DNA from 2 places in the Halodesulfovibrio marinisediminis DSM 17456 genome. Region 2 is predicted to be linked to the other one. Evidence: riboswitches for the same ligand, from Rfam matches in the RefSeq annotation. Region 2 holds a riboswitch; the other holds the start of a gene.
The links. Region 2 has a riboswitch for cobalamin ahead of BUR09_RS09740 (sirohydrochlorin cobaltochelatase). Riboswitches for the same ligand answer to the same signal wherever they lie in the genome.

Region 1: it holds a riboswitch for cobalamin, as region 2 does, so the genes downstream of both, BUR09_RS08425 (ribonucleoside triphosphate reductase) here and BUR09_RS09740 (sirohydrochlorin cobaltochelatase) in region 2, are expected to answer to the same signal.

The regions. Positions count from the first base shown of each region.
Region 1 is NZ_FSRG01000005.1:70,482-81,739, reverse strand. Features, by position in the region: gene zwf (glucose-6-phosphate dehydrogenase) at 1-287, shown strand, start outside; gene BUR09_RS08435 (helicase C-terminal domain-containing protein) at 475-3,264, shown strand; gene BUR09_RS08430 (hypothetical protein) at 3,337-3,723, opposite strand; cobalamin riboswitch at 4,177-4,333, shown strand; gene BUR09_RS08425 (ribonucleoside triphosphate reductase) at 4,510-6,576, shown strand; gene BUR09_RS08420 (PFL family protein) at 6,655-8,025, opposite strand; gene BUR09_RS08415 (glycine cleavage system protein R) at 8,109-8,672, opposite strand; gene BUR09_RS08410 (aspartate/glutamate racemase family protein) at 8,970-9,665, shown strand; gene BUR09_RS08405 (SO_0444 family Cu/Zn efflux transporter) at 10,006-11,103, opposite strand.
Region 2 is NZ_FSRG01000005.1:389,989-401,246, reverse strand. Features, by position in the region: gene BUR09_RS09765 (tetratricopeptide repeat protein) at 1-850, shown strand, start outside; gene amrB (AmmeMemoRadiSam system protein B) at 896-1,729, shown strand; gene BUR09_RS09755 (hybrid sensor histidine kinase/response regulator) at 1,782-3,377, shown strand; gene BUR09_RS09750 (sigma-54-dependent transcriptional regulator) at 3,381-5,081, shown strand; gene BUR09_RS09745 (nucleoside recognition domain-containing protein) at 5,590-6,672, shown strand; cobalamin riboswitch at 6,708-6,884, shown strand; gene BUR09_RS09740 (sirohydrochlorin cobaltochelatase) at 7,057-7,950, shown strand; gene BUR09_RS09735 (FecCD family ABC transporter permease) at 7,953-9,020, shown strand; gene BUR09_RS09730 (ABC transporter ATP-binding protein) at 9,020-9,817, shown strand; gene BUR09_RS09725 (ABC transporter substrate-binding protein) at 9,729-10,709, shown strand; gene cobI (precorrin-2 C(20)-methyltransferase) at 10,709-11,258, shown strand, end outside.

The DNA of each region.
Region 1 (11,258 bases), 320 kb from region 2:
CACAGGATGCCTACGAACGGCTGCTGCTCGACTGCATGCTTGGCGACAGAACACTCTTCCTTTCCAGTGAAGGCGTTGAAGCTGCGTGGACTATTATCGACCCTATCCTCAACTTCTGGCGCAATTATCCAGAAAAATCTCCGCTGCAAACATACAAGGCAGGCTCATGGGGGCCAAAAGCATCGGACGACCTACTACTTCGAAATGGACATCAATGGCGCAACCCACCTGATGAACATGGAACACACTTTAAGAGTCTAGCCAAACCGCTCTTAGTAAGGCGTTAGGATAATTTTTTAGGCAGCATTAACGCTGCCTTTTTATTGCCTTTGGCGAACATGGGGCTCTCTCCCCACACGAAAAAGACAACATCTCGGCTGTCATTATGCTAGACAACATTAGGGGTTAACGTAATAAAACTGCTCGTAATAAATCACAACTGACAGCCTTGTTTGCTTCTGATATGCCAGAGGAATGTTTCGTCCTTTTACTACTCCTATCGAAGATATTGCCATTGTCTTCGGGCATGAACGCAGCCTTAGCAACGGTGAGAAGCGAATCTACTCCGTTGCTGCGTTACGCATCTCCAAAGATGCTACTGTAAGCGAGTTCACCTCCCATATCCGCTCCGAAAAACTCCGTGCGCGAGAGTTTGCCCATTCGCAACTTGGAGAAGCAAAATTAAAAAAAGCACCGGACGAGATCACTGTTTCCGGCCATCTTCAGGATTTTCTGGAAGGTGTTGATCATATCGTAGGTTACGTTCCAAACGGACACATCATCTCACTGGAACCGCTTTGCAACAACGAGCGCATCATTGATGCCGCCCTGCTGGCAGACTACTTTATGCCATGGACTGGTGCAGCCACAGCAAAGTCCCTATGGGAATATATCCATAAGCAGGAGCGTCAAAAAATCAGCTTTTCTGCGCTGGAAGGAGCAGAACTCTGCGTCGATTTGCTCAAACATCTCTTTAGCACTGTCCTGAATGACACATCGTTCCCTGCAGCCAGTGCCCTGCGTTACTACCTTGGCACAAGCAGCACGCTTTTCGGTACATTCTGCTGTCACATGCTTGAGCACTATGGAGACTATTTTGGTACTTCGCTCATTACTCCGGCATCAAAATCGGAAACAGCAGATTGGGAGCAGTTTCTGGAAAAAGCTCCCAAAAAAGAAAAAATAGATTCTCAAACGGAAGCATATCGGGAACTGCCCGAAGACGAAATTCAACAACTTTACGAGCAGCTTGCCCACAAACGTAAGGGATACTCTGTCCGTAAACCGCAAGTTGACTACGCTTCCCATGTTGCACGCGCTATCAACACAAACGCCGTTGCCTGTATCGAGGCAGGCACTGGAACAGGTAAAACTCTTGGCTATCTGCTTCCTGTCATGGAATTTTTGAAGCGCAATCCTTCGCAGCGTATTGCCATCGCCACCTACACAAAGAGCTTACAGAAACAGCTGTACGGAAACGAGCTGGATTCCTGCCGAGAACTGTTTGGGCAGTACAACGATATACCTGTTGCCCTTATCAAAGGAAAATCAAACTACGTCTGTGCTCACAAGCTCAACGACATTCTTTCTCCACTGCTGAACGGCGTAGAACTGCTCGCGTGGCTTTATTTTGCGAACATCTGCTACCGTTATCGCATTACAGACTTAGACGATATTTCGCCGCGTATGCGTGCCTACTTCGACGAAGGACGTATCTTAAGTAATTTTGCACAGGAAGTTTCAGCAGGAAGCGGCTGCTTCAGTACCCACAAGCAATGTCCGGGTAACATTGTTACTGCTGAGGCAGCGCAATCACGTCTTGTCATCACAAACCACAACAAGCTGGTGTTGATGGAAAGCGACCCGCAGTTGAGTGATTTGTTCAAGCATTGCATTATCGACGAAGCAAACCACTTTGAAGATGCCGTTCGCACAACCTTGAGTCCGGAAGTCTCCACTTCGGATATTTCATTCTACTGCCGCTACCTTCGTGAGCAATGCCGAAAGCTTATTCTGGCTCCATCCACACCTGAACCAGTAGAACTTAAGGCAGAAGCAGTAGTTAGCGAAATTGCCTACACCATCACCAAAATCAACGCCCTGCGTGACCAGTTCAAACAAATGAATCAGGCAGCAGCTTACGGAGCCGTACCTGTTACGCCTGCGCACAAGGCCTTTACACAAGGCGATGTGGTAAACGACCTGAAGATTCTCAACAAACATCTGGAGCGCATCCACGAACTTTCTGCGTTCTTTACCGGAAAAAAAGCGAAAGACCTTCCTTTAGGATACAAAACCATCTCGCGTTGCCGCACAATGCGCACGCTGCTCCAAGAAGTCAGCGTGAACCTTATGATGATTCGTAAAGGACTGCACGAAGACGGCACATGGAATTCTGTACATGTTTTTCCACGCAACTGGATTCTCTGCGGCGGACAAGTATACATGGGAGCCTTTATCCGCGAATCCATAATCAAAGAACGCGACACCATAATTCTTACATCTGCCACCCTCACCCACCAGTCCAGCTTCACCCCGTACAGACGGACCTTAGGACTGGGTAAAAGTGATCTTCTCCAATTTTCAGATAAAGAAGCACCACCAAAACCATGCTTTGTTGCCCGCGTAGCCCCACCTTTTACACCGGATTATTCACTTGTTGTTCCTTCAGATGCTCCAAGTGCTCTCTACGAGCACAAAAAAATCTGGCTAGAATACACTCTCAGCGTGCTGCCAAAGCTTATTGAATACAACGACGGAGCGACTCTTGTACTCTGCGCCAGCTATGAGGACTTGGAAGCCCTTCGAAAAAATCTGGAAGCTACGTATGATGGCAGCTACCCACTTCTTTTCCAAAGAAAAGGTGAGCCAGCAACCGCGCTTATTGAAGAATTCAGAACAACGCGAGAAAGCGTTTTATTCGGTGTAGAAACGTTCTGGCATGGTGTAGATTTCCCGGGCAATACACTCACTCAGGTTGTCATTACACGGCTGCCATTTCCTGCACCTAACTCTCCGCTTATGGATGCCCGAAAGAGATTCCTTCCTGACGGAGTTTTCTGGGAACGCTATCGATACGAAACAGCGATAAAGTTCAGACAAGGGGTAGGCAGGCTCATCAGACGTGAGACTGATTCCGGACTCGTAGTGGTTCTGGACAACAGGTTGCTAAAAAATCAACGTCTGGCCCCTTGCCAGATCATTCAGGGGATGAGGAATATTCCTGAACGCCATCGTGGGCGAAGTTGGAAGAAAGCTGAATAAAAAAGAACGCCCAGTACATACGCTGTACAGGGCGTTTTCATAATCAGCACATGTTAGTTATTAAATATCGCACTACTTCTTCTTACCTTTCGACTTTGATTTGCCAGCAGAGTTTGTACACATCTCTTCATATGCATGAGCAAACATCTTGTTCACTTCCTCCATTGAGGAAATAGATCCCATCTGACCGGCAAGGTAACCATGCATAAAACCACGTTCATAAGCGAAGACCTTCGCCATATCCAGTTCAGTTGCTTCAGGATTCTGCTCTTTGAACATTGCTTCACCTTCAATGAAGTATGTCTTGGCAGCCTCATTTTTGCGCATTTCAAGAGCAAGATATCCGCACTGGATTTTATTCTTGTAATTACCATTAACTGTTATTTCGCTCTTCTTAGAAGCCGCTACAGCAACCTGCGCAACAAGCATGAGGCTTAACGCCATAACCAATGCTCTCATGTTCTCTCCCTGTTTTCTATCGTGATTATGGAATGCCACCCACTCAATCATTCATGGGAAACGGTAACAACATGATTCTTACCAGACCGTCCTCCATGTGTTAAAAAAGTGAATACACCACTTCTTACACACTTTACTCATCTTTTAAAAGCCAAAGCACAACTAATTAGAATAACACAACACCCAACTGTAACCGCTTTTCTTCTCATTTTACGTAACTCAAGTCACAGTTTGCAGGGCTTTTCGAGCAATTTTCATGTCACTGTAAGAAACCTTTTGTGAGTGAACAATCACGTTTATCGCTGTGCCACTTCAAGGAACAAATTTAATTTGTGCGTAAAAAAAAATTTTCATAAAGTTCGACAAATTACCTTGTGGATAACTTGTTAATTTAGCCTTATTTCACAACTCGATACTTGATGCTGAAGTGGGTTTTTGTTAGCTCTTGGGCACCCAAAAAATACTCCTTCAGGAGCCGAAAGGCGCAAAGGAAATCCGGTAAAAATCCGGTGCGGTCCTGCCGCTGTAATCTTACTCCTCTCCTCTGAGGCAGATACACGCAACTATGAGAGTAAGAAAGCCAGCTCCCTTCCTGAAGTTCTACCGGTACAGAGCGTACTACCGGTATTCAATCAAAATAATTCATAACCTGTGCCTGCGTACGTTGGGGTTCTGTCGCTACGTACACATCCCAGGCTGCAAGATGTCGAATTGCTGACGCAATGCATGCGTTTTGTTCGCATGCTTTTCTTTTGCCATGCACTTTTTATGACGTCCGGAGTTGTAATGCCCAAACAGATTCTGAAGCGAGACGGTTGCATCGAAACTTGGTCCCTCGAACGAATTGCCCAAGCTATTCTTAAAGCACTCAAAAGCAGTGGTATTAAAGACCCACTTCTTTCAAAAAGACTTGCACGTAAGGTCGAAGAAAAACTTGCAAATGTCGAAACCCCTGAGCAAGAACAAGTTCAAGATACTGTTCAGCAAGTGCTCATGGAAGCTCGCTTGTACGCTGTAGCAGAACGTTACATCATTTACCGTGAAAAACGCCGTGAAATGCGTACTCAGGATCAGGCTTACTTCGATGTATCCAGCATGATCGAAAGCTACCTTGACCGTAGCGACTGGCGCGTTAACGAAAACTCCAACATGGGGCATTCATTCCAGGGTCTCATCCTGCATATGGCTGGCTCTGTTCAGGCTCGCTACGTGCTCGAAAAATATCCGGAAGAAATCCGTCAGGCACACACTCACGGTTACTTCCACATTCACGATCTTTCCTTTGGTCTTGCAGGCTACTGCTCCGGCTGGAGCCTTCGCGACCTGCTCCTTGAAGGATTTAACCTTGAAGGACGTTGTTGTTCTGCTCCTGCAAAACACTTCGATTCCGCTTGCGGTCAGATTGTAAACTTCCTTGGCACACTGCAGAACGAATGGTCCGGTGCACAGGCATTCAACAACGTTGATACTTACCTTGCGCCATTTATTCGTCTCGATAATCTTGATTACCCGACTGTTCGTCAGCAGATCCAAAAACTGGTTTACAACCTGAACACTACTTCCCGTTGGGGTGGCCAGAGCCCGTTCACCAACTTTACTTTCGATATGGTTGTTCCTGCACACATTGCAAACGAACCAATCATCATCGGTGGTGCGTTCCAGGATACAACCTACGGCGAGTACCAGAAAGAAATGGATATGATTAACCGTGCGTTCCTTGAGGTTATGCTCGAAGGTGACGCAGACGGTCGTATCTTCTCATTCCCTATCCCGACTTACAACGTTACCAAAGACTTTGACTGGGATTCTAAACCAGCTCAGCTTCTTATGGAACTGACTGCCAAGTACGGTGTTCCGTACTTCCAGAACTTCATCAACTCCGACCTTAATCCGGAAGATGTTCGTTCTATGTGCTGCCGTCTGCAGATGGATCTTCGTGAAATCCGCAAAAAAACCGGTGGCCTCTTTGGCGCTGGCGACCTCACCGGTTCTATCGGTGTTGTTACCCTGAACCTGCCTAAACTTGCATACCTTGCACACAACGAAGAAGACTTCCTCGACCTCGTTGAAGAATACGCAGAAATGGCAAAAGAATCTCTCGAGTTCAAACGCAAACTTTGCCAGCAGAACCTCGAAGCAGGCATGTTCCCATTCTCTCGTCGCTACCTCAAAAACGGCTACAAAGGTCACTTCTCCACCATCGGTCTCATCGGTGGTCACGAAGCTTGCCTCAACCTGCTCGGTAAAGGTATCGAATCTGAAAGTGGTCTGCGCCTTATGCGCCGTGTTCTCAACCACCTGCGCGCTCTTACCGTGCGTTTCCAGGAAGAGACCGGCAACCTGTACAACCTTGAAGCAACTCCGGGTGAAGGCACTTGTTACCGTCTGGCTAAAACAGACAAAGAACTCTACGCAGACATTATCTCTGCCGGTAACGAAGTACCATACTACACTAACTCCACCCTGCTTCCAGTAGGTCTTACCAGCGACGTATTCTACGCTCTTGAGCACCAGAACGAACTGCAGACCCTCTACAATGGTGGTACCGTATTCCACTCCTTCCTCGGTGAAGCTGTACCGGAACCGGAAAGCGTAAAGAATTACCTCATCAAAGCTATGAGCAATACCAAAATTCCTTACATCTCCGTAACTCCGACCTTCTCCATTTGTAAGGAACACGGCTACATCAACGGTGAACACTTCAACTGCCCAACTTGCGGCAGCGAAGCAGAAGTATACACCCGCGTTGTTGGCTACTACCGCCCAGTAAAACGCTGGAACAAAGGTAAACAGGAAGAATACCGTCAGCGTCAGGAATACGCTCTCACCGCACTTACCGACTGCGGCTGCTAGCCTGTCCACCATAACCCAAGTATAAAAAAAGCCGTTCTGCATATGCAGAACGGCTTTTTATTTAGTAAAAAAACAGACCTAGTTTTTCAAACTATGGATTGGCGCTGGAATACGGCCACCAAGCTTAATGAACGACTCTGCATTACCGCCCGGTACAGCCATGATCTGGGCTTCACCGAGAAGACCGCCAAAGGATACGCTATCGCCAACACCTTTTCCCGGAACAGGAATAATGCGCACAGCAGTTGTTTTGCTGTTGATCATACCAATTGCCATTTCGTCAGCAATAATACCGGAAAGTGTTGAAGCGGAAGTATCACCCGGCACTGCAACCATATCGAGCCCTACAGAACAAACGCTTGTCATAGCCTCGAGCTTTTCCATAGTCAGCGCACCGGACGCAGCTGCAGCTGCAATACTGGAATCTTCAGACACTGGGATAAACGCACCGGAAAGACCGCCCACATGGGAAGATGCGAATGCGCCGCCTTTTTTAACAGCATCGTTCAACATTGCCAGTACAGCAGTTGATCCCGGAGCACCGATGGAAGAGAGACCAACGGCTTCAAAAATTTCACCTACAGAGTCACCAACTTCCGGAGTCGGAGCCAAGGAAAGGTCAGCCACACCGAACGGAAGTCCGAGACGCTCAGCTACTTCCTTACCAATGATTTCACCTACGCGGGTTACTTTAAACGCAGTACGCTTAATAACTTCTGCGACGTCGCCAAGGCTTTTAGCGCTACCATCCTGCACGGCACGGTCGATTGCTTTTTTAACAACACCCGGACCGGAAACACCTACGTTGATAACAGCTTCAGGCTCGCCCACACCAAGATAAGCACCTGCCATAAAAGGTACATCCTGAGGAATATTAGCAAACACAACAAGCTTAGCACAGCCAAGACCGTCCTTATCCGCAGTGCGCGCTGCAATATCCTTAATACGCTGTCCCATAAGAGCAACAGCGTCCATGTTGATACCGGTTCTGGAAGACGCAACGTTAATTGAGGAACAGACACGCTGCGTCACAGCCAATGCTTCCGGAAGAGAATCGATAAGGGCACGGTCACCTTTAGTCATGCCTTTCTCAACCAGCGCACCGAAGCCGCCAAGAAAATCTACGCCAGCTTCCTGTGCTGCTTCATCAAGAATCTTACACGCTTTCACCATCTGTTCCGGCGTATAAGAAGCACACACAACACCCATAGGGCTTACGCTAATGCGCTTGTTTACAATAGGAATACCGTACTTGTCGCCTACCTCATCACAGGTAGCCACAAGTTTTTTTGAATAATGTCTGATCTTGGTACGAACACGATCGGCAAACACATCAAAATCATGGCTTGCACAATCAAAAAGACTCACACCAAGTGTTACGGTACGAACGTCCAAATGCTCATTTCGGAGCATTGCTAAAGTACTGAGCACTTCGCGATCTGAAAGCATTTTTTATCCTTCTATAATGACAGGCTAAAAATCTCATTTAAGTAGACGGTGACACGTTTCAAAAAAATGTCACCCATCAAAAGCTACACAGGCTGAACCCTGTGCACAGCTTCAAAAATATCCCTATGCTGAACACTTACCCGCACCGAAAGTTCTTCGGCTTTTGTGTTCAACACACCACGCAGAGCAGAAAGCTCTACAGAACCAGGGACAATTACCTCAAAAACAATGAGAGCATACCCGTCTGGCTGGTCTTCAGGAACAATAGCTTTCAGGTTGGCAATATTCACATTGTGCTCGCCAAGAATACCTGAAATTGCAGCAACGAGCCCCTTTTGATCAGGACCATCTACTGTTACTACAAATGGTTGAGGGTTTTCAGCAGTCCAGCTCCTACCGTCATAAAGGCGTGCTGTAACACTAAGATCAACCTGTCGTTCAGCAAGTCCCTTCTCCAGTGCATCCTGCAAAACTTCAACAGTACAACCGTCAGGCATTTCAGCAATTACGATTGCAGCAAATTCACTATGCAGGATAGTTTGACTTACTTCATTAATGTTGCAATCCAGCCCTGTAAGCAGGCTGGCAACCGCATGTACGACTCCCGGACTATCTTTGCCGAGAAATGATACAACTACCTTTTTCATATTTTGCACTCCAAACATATAGATTCAGGGAGATTGATTGCCTCTTCTGATTATGTCAAGCCTAACTGCAGAAAGAGCAGGCGCAACGCCGCATAAAAACAGCAACTACTGGACACAGAAGCTGTTACTCGCCATCATCATTCCCTGATATATTCGTCCCAGGCATACCTCGTTTTCCTACCAAATCACTCCACTAACCCTATATTTTATAAAACATATTTTACATTCCCCACACCATATGCAAAAATTTGATCATTTCACAGAACACGTTTTCAAAGAAGTTCAAAGGATATTTTCATGAAAAAGATCGGATTATTGGGCGGCATGTCTTGGGAAACAACAATAACCTACTACCGTCTGTTAAACGAAGGTGCCCGTAACCGCCTTGGCGGATTTCATTCTTGTAAAATCCTTATGGACAGTGTCGACTTTGCTGAACTGAGAGAGTTAGTCAGCAAAGGCGACTGGGCATCCGTCGGTACCAAACTAGCGCAAGCCGGACTGAATACTGAAGCTGGTGGTGCAGACATGCTCCTCATTGGCGCAAATACCATGCATCATGTTGCTAACACCGTACAAGGCGCGCTCGAAATACCCGTGCTTCACATTGCTGACGCAATCGCCATTAAAGCGACAGAACTCAACGTTCATAAGCTCGGATTGCTCGGAACAGCTTTTACGATGGAACAAGATTTCATTACGCGTCCACTCGCAGACAAGTACGGACTCGAAGTAATCGTGCCAGATAAAGAAGCGCGCGGTGTTATCCACGACAGCATCTTTAACGAATTCAGCAACGGCAAATTCTTGGACAGCACTCGTGAAAAATACATCAGCATTATACATGAACTCAAAAATAACGGTGCTGAAGCGATTATTCTAGGGCGTCCCGAAATCGGACTACTTATGAAAAATACCGATTGCAAAATCCCATTCATCGATACCGTTCAGGCACACGTCGACATGGCACTTGATACAGCTTTTGCTGAATAATTTTTCTTTTTTTGAATTGTTACTGCCTCCGGCGGGTCTCCGACGGACGGGCTCTGCCCTGCACCCGCGAGAGGGACGCCCTCTCGACTGCGAGATTGTAATCCCGATTTAATGATAGCTGTTCAATCTTAACGGTTAGTTGCTTAATATTATTCATTCAAAATGAATAAGTAACAAGCTAGCATTGTTTACTGACCAGAAATCGTTAACGGATAGTCGCCCCCCGCAGTCAAGGAGGAACAAAAACTCAAACACCGCAGGCCCAAAAAGAACGAAAAGAAAACAAAAAAAGCCACGCTCAAGAGCGTGGCTTTTTTAAGGAGTCTTACTCAACAGCGGCTTAATGACAGCCGCAGGATTCACTATGTTGATGCCCAGAACGACCGACAAACTGTCGACCTACGAGGAAAAGTAAAATAATTGTAGCAGCGTATGCCACAAAACCATGCTGATGCGTTTCAACGTCATTAATCCAAGCAAATACGGACAAACCGAGCTTTGCGTACACCCAGTTCACAGCAAGACCGAGAATTACTGATGTTACCGCGATGGATGTCACGTAAATAAACGCAACGCGCTTACCAAGAGTCTGTGCCACTACAGTAATGGTTGCAGCGTTAGTTGCCGGTCCTGCGAGCAAGAACACTAGAGCACCACCCGGAGAAAGTCCTTTAAGTGCGAGCGCTGCCGCAATTGGGGTAGATGCGGTCGCGCACACATACATTGGAACCCCGATGAACACCATCAGGATCATGCTGAGGAGACCGTCACCTACATAATCCTGAAAGAAGGTAACTGGAAGAAATGTGGAAACAACAGCAGCGATAAGTATGCCAATAAGCAACCACTTGCCTATATCAGCCACAAGTTCGCCAAAGGCAAACTGCATACCGACAGTAAATTTATCTTTGAACGTTTTTCCTGCCGGTTTGGAAGAACAACAGCCGGAGGTGCAAGCCTCTTCTTTCTTCAATGTGGTCGGTGCAAAGTTAAGAGGAGTAAATGCAACTTTTCCCTGCTTTGGCTTTTCAGGGAACGCATCAACAAGAGTACCCGCGGTAAGGGCAGATATGAAAGCAGCTACTGGGCGAACAATAGTCATAATGGGATCAAGCAGCGCATAAGTAATGGCGATAGAATCGACTCCAGTCTCTGGAGTCGAAATCATGAAGGATGTAGTTGCGCCCTTGCTTGCCCCCTGCTGACGAAGACCCGCTGCAGCAGGGATAACACCACATGAACAAAGTGGGAGTGGAACGCCAAACATTGAAGCTTTGACAACTGCACCTTTCTTGTTGTTACCAAGATGCCGAGCTACAAAGTCAGCCGGCAAAAATCCTTTAAGAAGTCCGGCAACAAAAAAACCAAAAAGAACGTACGGGGAAGCTTCAAGCAGAATCTCCCATACTTCTTTAAAATATTGTATTGCAATTTCCATTAAATACCTCTGAAAATAATATTACGCATGAATATGTATTCATATGTAACTAAATCAGAAGCGCTGGTCGGTCAAGTGCACGCAGACAATTCTTCAAGCAAACTCTCACTTAAATAATACAAAAAAGGACATCGTAACGATGTCCTTTTTATTCG
Region 2 (11,258 bases):
AAACTACGAGAAGATTCTCCAGATTTGGGACGACTTCCCGATCGTGCACAATCAGGAACCGAAACTTACTCCTGAAAGCCGCGTAGCGCTTGCCCTTTCCATGTGGAAAAAGAACAAGCCTTCCAATGCGTTGGAAGTTCTCGACCCATTCTTCCAGCAGCTCAAAATTCCTGAATATTCAGAGATGGGCTTAAGCCTTGCCCTCTCAGTATATGTGGACAACGAACGCTGGAACGATATTATCGAACTTGCACGCCGTGTAGAGCTGTGGGAGTTGAATGACGAAAGTAAAAACCAACTTGATTACGCAGTAGCTCTAGCGCACGAAAATCTCGATCAGTCAGATAAGGCTGTTGACTTATGGACACGATTGAAGAGCGTTGAAGATATGCCGCGCGCGAAGGAAGCCTATATCAACTACTTCCTTTCACGTGATGCTGAACGACGTGAAGAGTTTGAGCCAGCTTACAAGCTCGGCATTACTTCTCTCCGAACATTTAAAGAACTTGCTGCAAAAGATCCTGAAAAAGCGGATAATGAAAAAATAAGAGACCTGCTGAACTCACTAATGGATATTACAGAACGTACCGGTCGATCTGAAGAAGCTCTGGAATGGGCTCGAGAACTGGCACAGGCTGTACCGGAAAATGATCCGGGGTATCCTGCAATGCGTTACAGAATTGCTTCACTCTATAAGAAGACCGGTGATATCAAAAAATGGAAAGACATTCTCAGCCAGTTGGTAGCAGCCGATCCGAAATCGTTGTACGGAAGAATGGCAACATCTGACCTGACAACACAAAATCTGTCAAAAGATGCATCCTCATTCTCCCCAACAGGAAGCCTGTAAAAGCTAAAGTTAAAAAATAAAAACATGTTCTAAGGGGAAGCATCTATGAAGACTGCAGATACCACCGCTGAAAGACGGTTACCTGTTGTTGCAGGCCAATTCTATACTGCAAACCCGCAACAGCTAAGAGCAGAGGTAGAGGCATTACTTCAACGCGGAACTAAGCGGACTGCGCCAACTCTTCTCGCGATGTCACCCCACGCTGGATACATGTACTCCGGAAATACTGCCGGATACACTTTCGGCTCATGCAATCTTAGTAATACAATCTATCTCCTCGGCCCGAACCACACGGGCCGGGGAGCTCCTGTTTCAGTTTGGAGTGGCGGCGATTGGGAAACACCTCTTGGAGTTGTGCCTGTAAATATTGAAGCCAGAAACAAACTCCTCGCTGCCGGCTCGTTATTCGAGGCTGATACTCTCGCCCACGCCAACGAACATTCTCTGGAAGTACTTCTCCCCTTCATCCAAGTTGCCAACCCAGAAGCAACTATTGTTCCTATCTCCATTGCTACACACAACCAGGAAACACTTGCGCTTATAGGGGCCATTCTCGGCGGAGCATTAAAACACGATTCAGACAGCTCCATCGTAGTCAGCTCTGATATGAGTCACTATATTTCTGCTGAGGCTGCTAAAAAGCTGGATACACTTGCGCTATCGTATGTGCAGACAGTGGACCCTCAAGGACTACTCAATGCTGTTGCGCACAACAACATAAGCATGTGCGGCGTGCTCCCAATGACTGTAGGACTAATTGCCTGCGAAGCCGTTGGTGCCACACGCGCTGATATTCTTGAATATACTTCTTCCGGTGCTGTTACCGGAGATCTTTCACAAGTTGTAGGTTACGCAGGAGTGATCATAGACCGGCCATAAACCGCGCAAGAACGCCATTGCCATGTGCTTGCAGGGTGCGTATTGTGCGCCTATGTCTACATCTGCTTCCAACAAATCTCCCCGTCAAATCCACGTCCGTCCTTCCCAGAAGGACGAAATTGACGTGCGCAGTTTTTTTGATAATGCAGTCGAGGGAATGTTCCGCAAAGCGCGTAATGGTCGTTTTCTATTAGTCAATCCTGCATTAGCTAAGATTTTCGGCTACGCTTCTCCCGGAGAAATGCTCCGCAACTTCCCCCTTGATCAAGAGAAAGTCACCCTTGATGCAGGCAGATTTTTAGACCTGCTGACAGACCTGAAGACAAAGGGCGAAGTAAAAAATTTCGAAATGCAATTTCGCAGACGGGACGGCCTGCTCATGTGGGTACTCATCAACGCCCGCACTGTGTACACTGTCAAAGGGTCTATCAAATACTATGAAGGAACCCTTGTAGACATTACCGAACGTAAGGATGCTGAAACTGAACAAGCGATTATTGACGAACAGATTCGTCAATCCCAGCGCATGGAGGCTATTGGCATTCTAGCTGGCGGCATTGCGTCCGACTTCAGCACACTTATCCGGCCTATAGTCAGCAGTACTGAATCCGCGCTCAAAAAAAGTTCCGGTAATGATCAGGTTCAAAGTAACCTGAACACAATTCTTGGTGCTGCAAATAGCGCTATGGCACTCATCAAACAATTTCAAACTATCAGCAGACAAGGTCAGGGAGAAATGCGCCTGACCACCTTACAGCCAGTGCTGGATGAAGCTGTCAGCGATTTTCGCTCTACTCTGCCTGAACACGTTGAGCTCTTGGAAGAACTCAGCGCCAACAACCGTACAGTTTTGGCAGACGCTGGACAAATTCGACAGATTATCGACAATCTCCTTGAAAATGCGCTTCTCTCAATTAACGAGAACGGTAAAATTACCGTACGTATGGCAGAAGTTGAGTTTGATGAACGCACTGGCGCATTCCGTGCCGACCTTATTCCAGGCAAATACTTACGCATCACCGTACAAGACACTGGCGTAGGCATACCAGAGCAGTTACTCCCACGAATTTTTGATCCATTCTTCACTACCCGTAGTTGCGACGGGGCGCAGGGACTTGGCCTTGCTGTTGCCCATGGCATCGCACGAGCACACGACGGAGGTATTACTGTTTTATCTGAAGAAGGACTCGGCTCCACATTCTGCCTGTATATCCCATTCCATGATCAGGAAGTTGATCAGTCACGCCCTCTTGCACCATCACCAAGACTAGGAAGCGAACGCATCCTGCTTGTGTCACCGGAAGAACAGGAAATCCGAAAGTGGCGAAGCCTACTTGTTCCTCTGGGTTACCGTATTGAAGCTGTTTCCGGCAGTGTAGAAGCCCTGCGACTCTTCCTAGAATCACCGGATACGTTTGACCTGATTGTTTCAACGTTTGCCATGCCGCAAATGAACGGGCTGGAATTTGCCCGCATCTTACTCGGAGTGCATCCGGCAGCACGTCTTGTCTTATGTGCAGACCCGACAGACCCGATTACAAACGAACTAGCTCTCGGTGCTGGCGTGCTGACACTGACACATAAGCCACTCGACACGAATCATATTTTCCAGCTTGTGCAGTCCGCACTTGAAGACCATCAGGAGTAGGCAATGGCTCGCGTCCTCATCGTTGATAACGATCCAGTTTTTTCCGAAACACTATCATCTATTGTGACGGGCCTTGGTCATCGTAGCAAGCAAGTAAAATCCTTAAATGAAGCTTTTGCCTCCGGCCGCAAGCATGACACAGATATTGTGTATCTCAATACCCAGCTCCCAGATGGCAACGGTCTCCTTGCCATTGCACAATTCAACGCAATGCGTGGACACCCTGAGATTATCGTAATGACAGGAACCCCAACACCGGACGGAGCAGAAAAAGCTATCCGCAACGGTGCTTGGGATTATGTGGAAAAACAAAGCACTGTTGACCGCATGGTTCTTCCGCTCATCCGCGCCATTGATTACAGGGGAAAACGCCCAACGAAAAACGGTGCCGTAAAACTGAAGCGCGGTGGAATTATCGGTAATAGTGCGGGCATTAAAAAATGTCTGTCTCTCGTAGCTGAAGCAGCATCATCTGATGCGTCAGCCTTGCTGCTTGGAGAAACCGGCGTAGGCAAAGAAGTATTCGCACGCGCTATCCACGAAAACAGCCTGCGAGCTACAGGTCCGTTTGTGGCTGTGGACTGCGCGTCAATGTCTCGTACGCTTGCCAGTTCCATTCTTTTCGGTCATCGCAAAGGTGCATTCACCGGAGCTGATAAGGACAGGGAAGGTCTTGTCGCACAGGCAAACAACGGCACCCTATTTCTTGATGAAGTGGGTGAACTGCCGCTTGCCATGCAGAAAATTTTTCTTCGTGTTCTTCAGGAACACAGGTTCCGCCCTGTTGGCGCACGTACAGAAAAGACATCTGACTTCCGTCTTATCTGCGCCACCAATAGAGACCTTGATGAAATGGTTGCCCGCGGTACATTCCGAAGTGATTTGCTATTCCGAATCCGTACGGTTGTTATGGCACTCCCGCCGTTACGGGACAGAGCAGACGACTTACCCAAGCTCATAGAACACTATGTAAAGCAGCTCTGTGGTAAATACGGCATGCCGGCAAAAGGAATTTCTCCAGACCTCCTCGACATCGCCAAAAAATATCCATGGCCAGGTAACGTGCGTGAACTGATCCACACTCTTGAACGTGCTGTGTTGGCATCAAAAGACACACCTAAAATTTTCAGCCGTCACTTGCCGGATCACATTCGTATTAATATTGCCCGCGCTGCCGCTGATAGAACACAACGTGAAGAACCACCTATCCCACTGCACAAAGGAGCTTCCTGCGCTATCTCCGACGCTGAGCAGGGCTTGGACAACTACACAGTACGACTTGCTTCTTCTCCTAAGGAGCAAACACGTCCACGTCTTGTTCATCCGCAATCACCACCATCGTTACGCCCAAATGCAGAACCAAACTCCGTTGGAATATCTAACAACAAAGTTCACTCTTCAGAACTCCCTCGACAAGGGGAGCATTCTCTTGCTGCACCCATATCCTCACAGTCTGGCACTGAACACTACAGACAAGATTCCGCTTATCCGGACAAAAAAATAGGAAATTCCGCGATTGCGGACACTCTTTCTTCACCTGACTCCATCAAGCCTTTTTTCGAGTTCAGAGATGAGATCTTCACTCAATATCTTCAAAATCTCATGACGTTAGCTGATGGAAAGGTAGCAACGGCGTGTAAATTATCCGGCTTATCACGCTCATATTTATACGACCTACTAAAAAAATACACTGTCAAAAAATAAATTTTTATAGCCAAACTTGTCCGCAAATCTGCACAAAACCAAAAAACATGTCCGTAATCGCGGACGCCTTTGTCCGCAACCACGGACATTCAGCCAACTTTCTCTACATCTCGCATCGACAACCATTATCACTTACTATTAATTTATTTTTTTTTCTTGCGTATTAATAGGTTATGACAAATGGCACGCTTCTTGGTATAGAGAGGGGAGTGCAGGAGAAATGGTCTGCTCCTGAAAAGGAAACTTCCCCATGTGTTGGACAAAGTTAGGGGAAGCTACTTTTTTCGTACCGGCGAAAGCTATCCGGTTCCTTGATCGCTTTGTCGATTGAAAATACGCGCTACAGCTTGCTGTAGCGCGATTTTTTTTGTGACAAAAGCCACTTACTCTTTTTCTGTAACAACCTACTGTTTCATTATCTTTAACTAAGACGGTTCCTATTACACATAACAACTCACCTACTTGAAATTACTTTTGGTGTGGCGTACCACCACCCCAAGGAGATTTCATGTCACACGCATCCACCAGCACATCAACGTCCACGCCACGCAAACGCAAAGCTAAAAGCCCGGTTAAAGCGCTCATCATTGCAGCAATCTGCTGCCTAACGGCTTTAGCTGTCATTTTGACCAATGACCCAAGCCTGCTCTCATGGGGCAAAGCGTGGCCGGGGCTTGTACGTCCGCTATTGCGTATGCTTGGATTTCTGGGGATCGGCCTTATTGTCGGCATCGCTGTTGAAGGTATGGGCTGGGCGCCGCTTCTTGCCACTCTGGTGCGCCCTCTTATGCGGTTCGGCAACCTTAAAGATGAATCTGGTGCGGCATTCACTACGGCATTTTTCTCCGGAACCGCTGCCAACACGATGCTAATGACATTTTGGAAGGAAAAAAAAATCTCCCTGCAAGAAATGAAGCTGAGCTATCTAATTAACACAGGGCTGCCTGTTTTTCTCCTGCACCTTCCCACTACATTCTTTATTATTGTGCCGATGACTCGAACAGCTGGTATTATCTACCTTTCCTTAAATGGTATCGCCGCACTACTGCGTACTTTAGTTTTACTTATCTGGACCAGAATCAAACTGACACCTCATTCCACCGCACCTTCGCTAGAAAGGCAGCCTGAACTCCGGACTACTACCGCGGCAAAAGTATTAGGTGCATTTCGAAAGCGGTTCATTCGTATCTGTACCATTACAGCACCTGTTTATTTTCTTATCTATGCATTAAATCAGGCCGGAATGTTTGAATACATGCGTACAACTGCTGCCGGATGGGTTACATCTGCCTACCTTCCTGTTGAGGCCGTCAGTGTTGTTGTTTTTGCCGTTGCTGCTGAATTCACAACAGGTATTGCTGCAGCTGGCGCATTATTGGACGGCGGAGCGCTCACAACGTCACAACTTGTTCTTGCACTTGTGCTTGGAACAATTGTGGCCACACCAATCCGCGCATTACGTCATCAGCTTCCTTCGCAGACAGGTGTATTCTCCTTTAAGATTGGGTTTCCAATGCTGCTCATGAGCCAAGTATTGCGCATAAGCAGCCTTATATTTGTAACAGCCTTATATCTTTGGATAGTAGGATAATAATTTCAATTCTTGACCACTCAATTTTATTACGTATAAAGTACCTCACTTCAGGTGCTCATAGAGCCTAATAGGGAATCCCGTTAAAGTCGGGAGCGGACCCGCCGCCGTAAGTTCTGTTTAATCTTTCTCCACATTGTGCCACTGGTTTTTCTGGGAAGGTCGGAGAAAGAGGAACAAGCCGGAAGACCTGCCTGAGACTTTGTGGATATTCACACAGTTCTGTCTTCGGATTCCTAACCATCTTCTTTTCCGAAGCTGTGAATATCAGGCACAGTTTTGCAGACACGGGGCCTTGTCCAGCAAAACACACCTCGCTATCAGTGCGTACTTTCGCACTATCCATGCGTCATGTCCCCGCCCCAAACTTGGAGGCTTTTTGCCATGAACCGCAGTCGTTTTTTGCGACTCTTACTCGCTGTTACCCTTGTTCTCGTTTTGTCTTTCCCAGCTTTTGCAGGTCACGGACACGTTGAAACTCCTAAAAAGGGCATCCTGCTCGTAGCATTTGGTACATCCGTACCTGAAGCCCGTGTTGCTTTAGACAACATCGGTGAAGAAGTTGCCAAAGCATTTCCGAATACCGAAATCCGCTGGGCGTACTCTGCTGCGATGATCCGTAATAAGATTAAAAAGACAGAAAATATGATTGTACCTTCTCCTGCTACTGCCCTCGCGCAGATGGGTGATGAAGGCTTTACACATGTTGCTGTTCAGTCCCTGCATACAATTCCGGGACAGGAATTTTCTGACATCACAAAAACCGCTCTTGCATTCGACGGCATGCCTAAAAGCATCAGTCACGTTACTGTAGGCACACCGCTGTTAAACTCCCCTGCTGACGTAGAAGCAGTGGCTAAAGTATTGCCTACAACCATTCCTGCTGAACGTAAAAAAGACGAAGCAGTTATCTTTATGGGCCATGGCACCCACGATCCAGGCAACATCTACTACCCGGGTCTTGCTACCTACCTTCAGGAACAGGACTCCAACATCTTTGTTGGCACTGTTGAAGGCTACCCGACTCTCGACAACATCATTCCTAGCCTGAAAGCAAAAGGTATCAAAAAAGTATGGCTCATGCCGTTTATGTCTGTAGCAGGCGACCACGCACGCAACGATATGGCTGGCGACGAGGACGACAGCTGGAAATCCATTCTTAAAAAAGAAGGTTTCAAGGTACAGACTGTAATCAAAGGTACTGGCGAATTCGATGCTGTTGTTGCCCTGTGGGTGGCGCACTTGAAAGAAGCATTTACCGCTCTGGACTCTAAGTAATTATGACTGGAACAGTAGACATCGCACAGCGCCGCGCTCGCCGTTGCGCTCTTTTCGCCAGCTTCACAGCGTTAGCCTGTGCTGTGTCTGCTGTTCTGGCATCTGCGTACGGACCGCTTGATATCCCGCTCCAAAAAGCATTCAGCACTCTTGTACAACATATCTTCTCAGGCGCGCAGTCTGTTGAGACTACCAACTCAATTGTAGTGTGGGAAATCAGATTCAGCCGAATTATACTGTCGCTGCTCATTGGAAGCGGCCTTGCCATTTCCGGCACTGTATTTCAAGGAATTTTGCGCAACCCGCTTGCTGACCCGTTCACAATCGGTGTCTCTAGTGGTGCAGCCTTCGGCGCCTCTGTTGCCATTTTCTTTGGTCTTTCAGGTGCTATCCCGCACCTTGCCGGAGTTGGAGTTGTTCCTCTTGCCGCACTTATTGGTGCTCTTCTTGCCCTCGGGGCAGTTATCACTCTTGGCAGCATAGGCGGACAACTCAAACGCGATGCCCTTGTGCTTGCCGGTGTTGTAGTCGCTACATTTCTTGCCGCACTAATATCACTCATCAAGTCACTTGATGAAGATTCTGTGGCATCAATTGTGTTCTGGATTATGGGAAGCCTTCAAGGAAGAACATGGCAACACGTACAGCTCATTCTTCCTTGGTACGCCTTAGGCATTGCTATTATCTGGCGATTCTCCCGTGAGCTGGACATCCTCTCACTTGGAGAAACACAGGCACAGCAACTAGGAATGAACGCAAGCCGTGTTCGCCTATGGCTTCTGATTGGAGCCAGCATGATCACGGGCGCGTCCGTTGCTGTTTCCGGTGTTATCGGATTTGTCGGTCTTGTAGTGCCGCATCTGGTACGACTTATACAAGGTGGTGAGCACAGACCATTACTTGTAAGCTCTGCCTTTATCGGCGGATTGCTTCTTCTATGGTCAGATGTTTTAGCACGCACAATCCTGCCTGAAGGTGCTGAATTACCTGTAGGCGTTGTGACAGCACTTCTGGGTGGACCATTCTTCTGCCTGCTCCTGCATCGCACTATGAAACGGAGCAGCCAGTAATGTCAGGACATATTACCATTAACAATCTTTCTGCGGGATATGCCAACACACCAGTGCTGCATGATGTTTCTCTTTCTATTCAGCAAGGAGAAATGGTAGGGCTGCTAGGGCCAAACGGATGCGGCAAAACGACACTACTGCTGTCATTGTCCGGAGTCAAAAAACCGCTGAAAGGGGCTATTACTCTGAACGAAACGAGTCTATTACAGATTCCACCCAAACAGCGCGCCGCACAAATTGCATCCGTGCCGCAATACACTGGAGAAACCCCAGACATCGAAGCACTCTCCTTAGTGCTTATGGGGCGATACCCCTACATATCCGCCCTTGGTGGATATAGTGCTGAAGACAAAAAAATTGCTTTATCCTGCATGAAAGAGACTGCTACAAACGACTTTGCATACAGGTCAGCACGTGGTCTTTCCGGCGGTGAGTTTCAACGAGTGTTAATTGCGCGTGCTCTTGCTCAACAAGCAGACACCATGCTTTTAGACGAAGCGACTTCCGGTCTCGACATTGCCCGTACCATCGAAATATTTGACTTGCTGAAGCAACGACACAGCACTGGAACCACCGTTGTTGCTGCAATTCATGACATCAACCTTGCCGCCCTTTACTGTACGCGCCTTATCTTTTTGAAACACGGACGCGTTATTCTGGACGGCAGTGTTGAAGACGTTTTTACCGACGAAAACTTAACGACAATTTATGACACACCAATCCATACATTCAGGCATCCGGTTACCAATGCGCCTCAAGCATTTTTTACTCCCGGTTCTGCTGCTACTTTTCGCTAGCACAGCTCTCGCAAGTAATTCCACATCGGAAACTCTACCCACGCCTGTCAGCATCACAGATGATCTTGGCAGAACTATCGAGTTGCAACGCCCTGCAACTCGAATCATTGCGCTGTATGGAGCATTTAATGAAATGCTGGCAGAGCTTGGAAAAGAAGATACCATTATTGCCCGTACAAAGGCAGATGCGTTACCAGTTTCTATTCTTTCAAAGCCTTCTATTGGAACCCATATGCGCCCCAATCCAGAGCTTGTGGCTGGCCTGCGACCAGACATTGTGCTCCAGATGGGTGGACGGAAAAAAGCACTGGAGTCTGTCCGGATGCTCGAAGAGCTTGGCATCCCAGTTGCCTTTTTCTCTATAACCACATTTGACGAACTTTTTTCTGTCATAAAACGCCTCGGTACGCTGACTGGTGCCGAAGAGCAGGCAGAGCTTGTATGCAACAATCTGCAAGCACGGCTTGATCATGTTCAGCAACTACTCAAAAACACTGAACACAAGCCATCTGTTTTTTTTGAAGTACGCTATCCAAACCTTCTCGGTGCGGGAAATGCGTCCATTGTTAATGATATTATCAACCATGCAGGCGGCATCAACATTATGGATGCCGCTATAAAATTGGTTCGCATAAACGAAGAGGAAGTCATCAAGCGTGATCCGGAAGTATACCTTATTCAACAAGGTGCCATGAATCCGAATCCACAGCCAATACGAAAACGTGCTCATTTCCGCACAATCTCTGCTGTGAAAAACAACCGCGTCCATGTTATTGATGAATCCAGCTATTCACGTCCCGGCCCCCGTGCCGTATCCGCCGTAGAAGAGCTGGCAGCACTACTGCATCCGAACCGCATGCAACCGACTTCCCATATTTCAGGAGACATGTAATGCCCGCTTCCTTAGGCACACTTTACGGCATCGGCGTTGGCCCTGGTGATCCAGACTTACTTACAATCAAAGCTACCAAGGTATTAGCAGACGTCGATATCGTTCTTGCTGCTTCATCTACAAAAAACGACTACTCAACGGCACTCTCCATTGCACAGCCGCACATGAAAGGGAATGTTGAAGTTGTCCAGCTCGGGTTCCCGATGACCCGTGATGAAAAAGTCTTAATGGAAGCATGGAAACACAACGCAAAAATCGTTGCTGACCTGCTCAAGCAAGGTAAAAGCTGTGCGTTCCTGACCCTTGGCGATCCGCTCATCTACTCCACATTCGGTTACTTGAAGCGCACACTCGAAGCTCTTGATACAAACTTTGATATCTGCGTGGTACCGGGCATCACTTCCTATCAAGCTTCCGCAGCGCGCACCGGAACAATTCTCTGTGAATCCGGCGAAAACCTGCTACTTGCATCAGGCGTGCGCGCAACCGAAGACACAAAAAACCTCCTGAGTCACGTAGATAACGCCGTTATCCTCAAGACCTATAAGA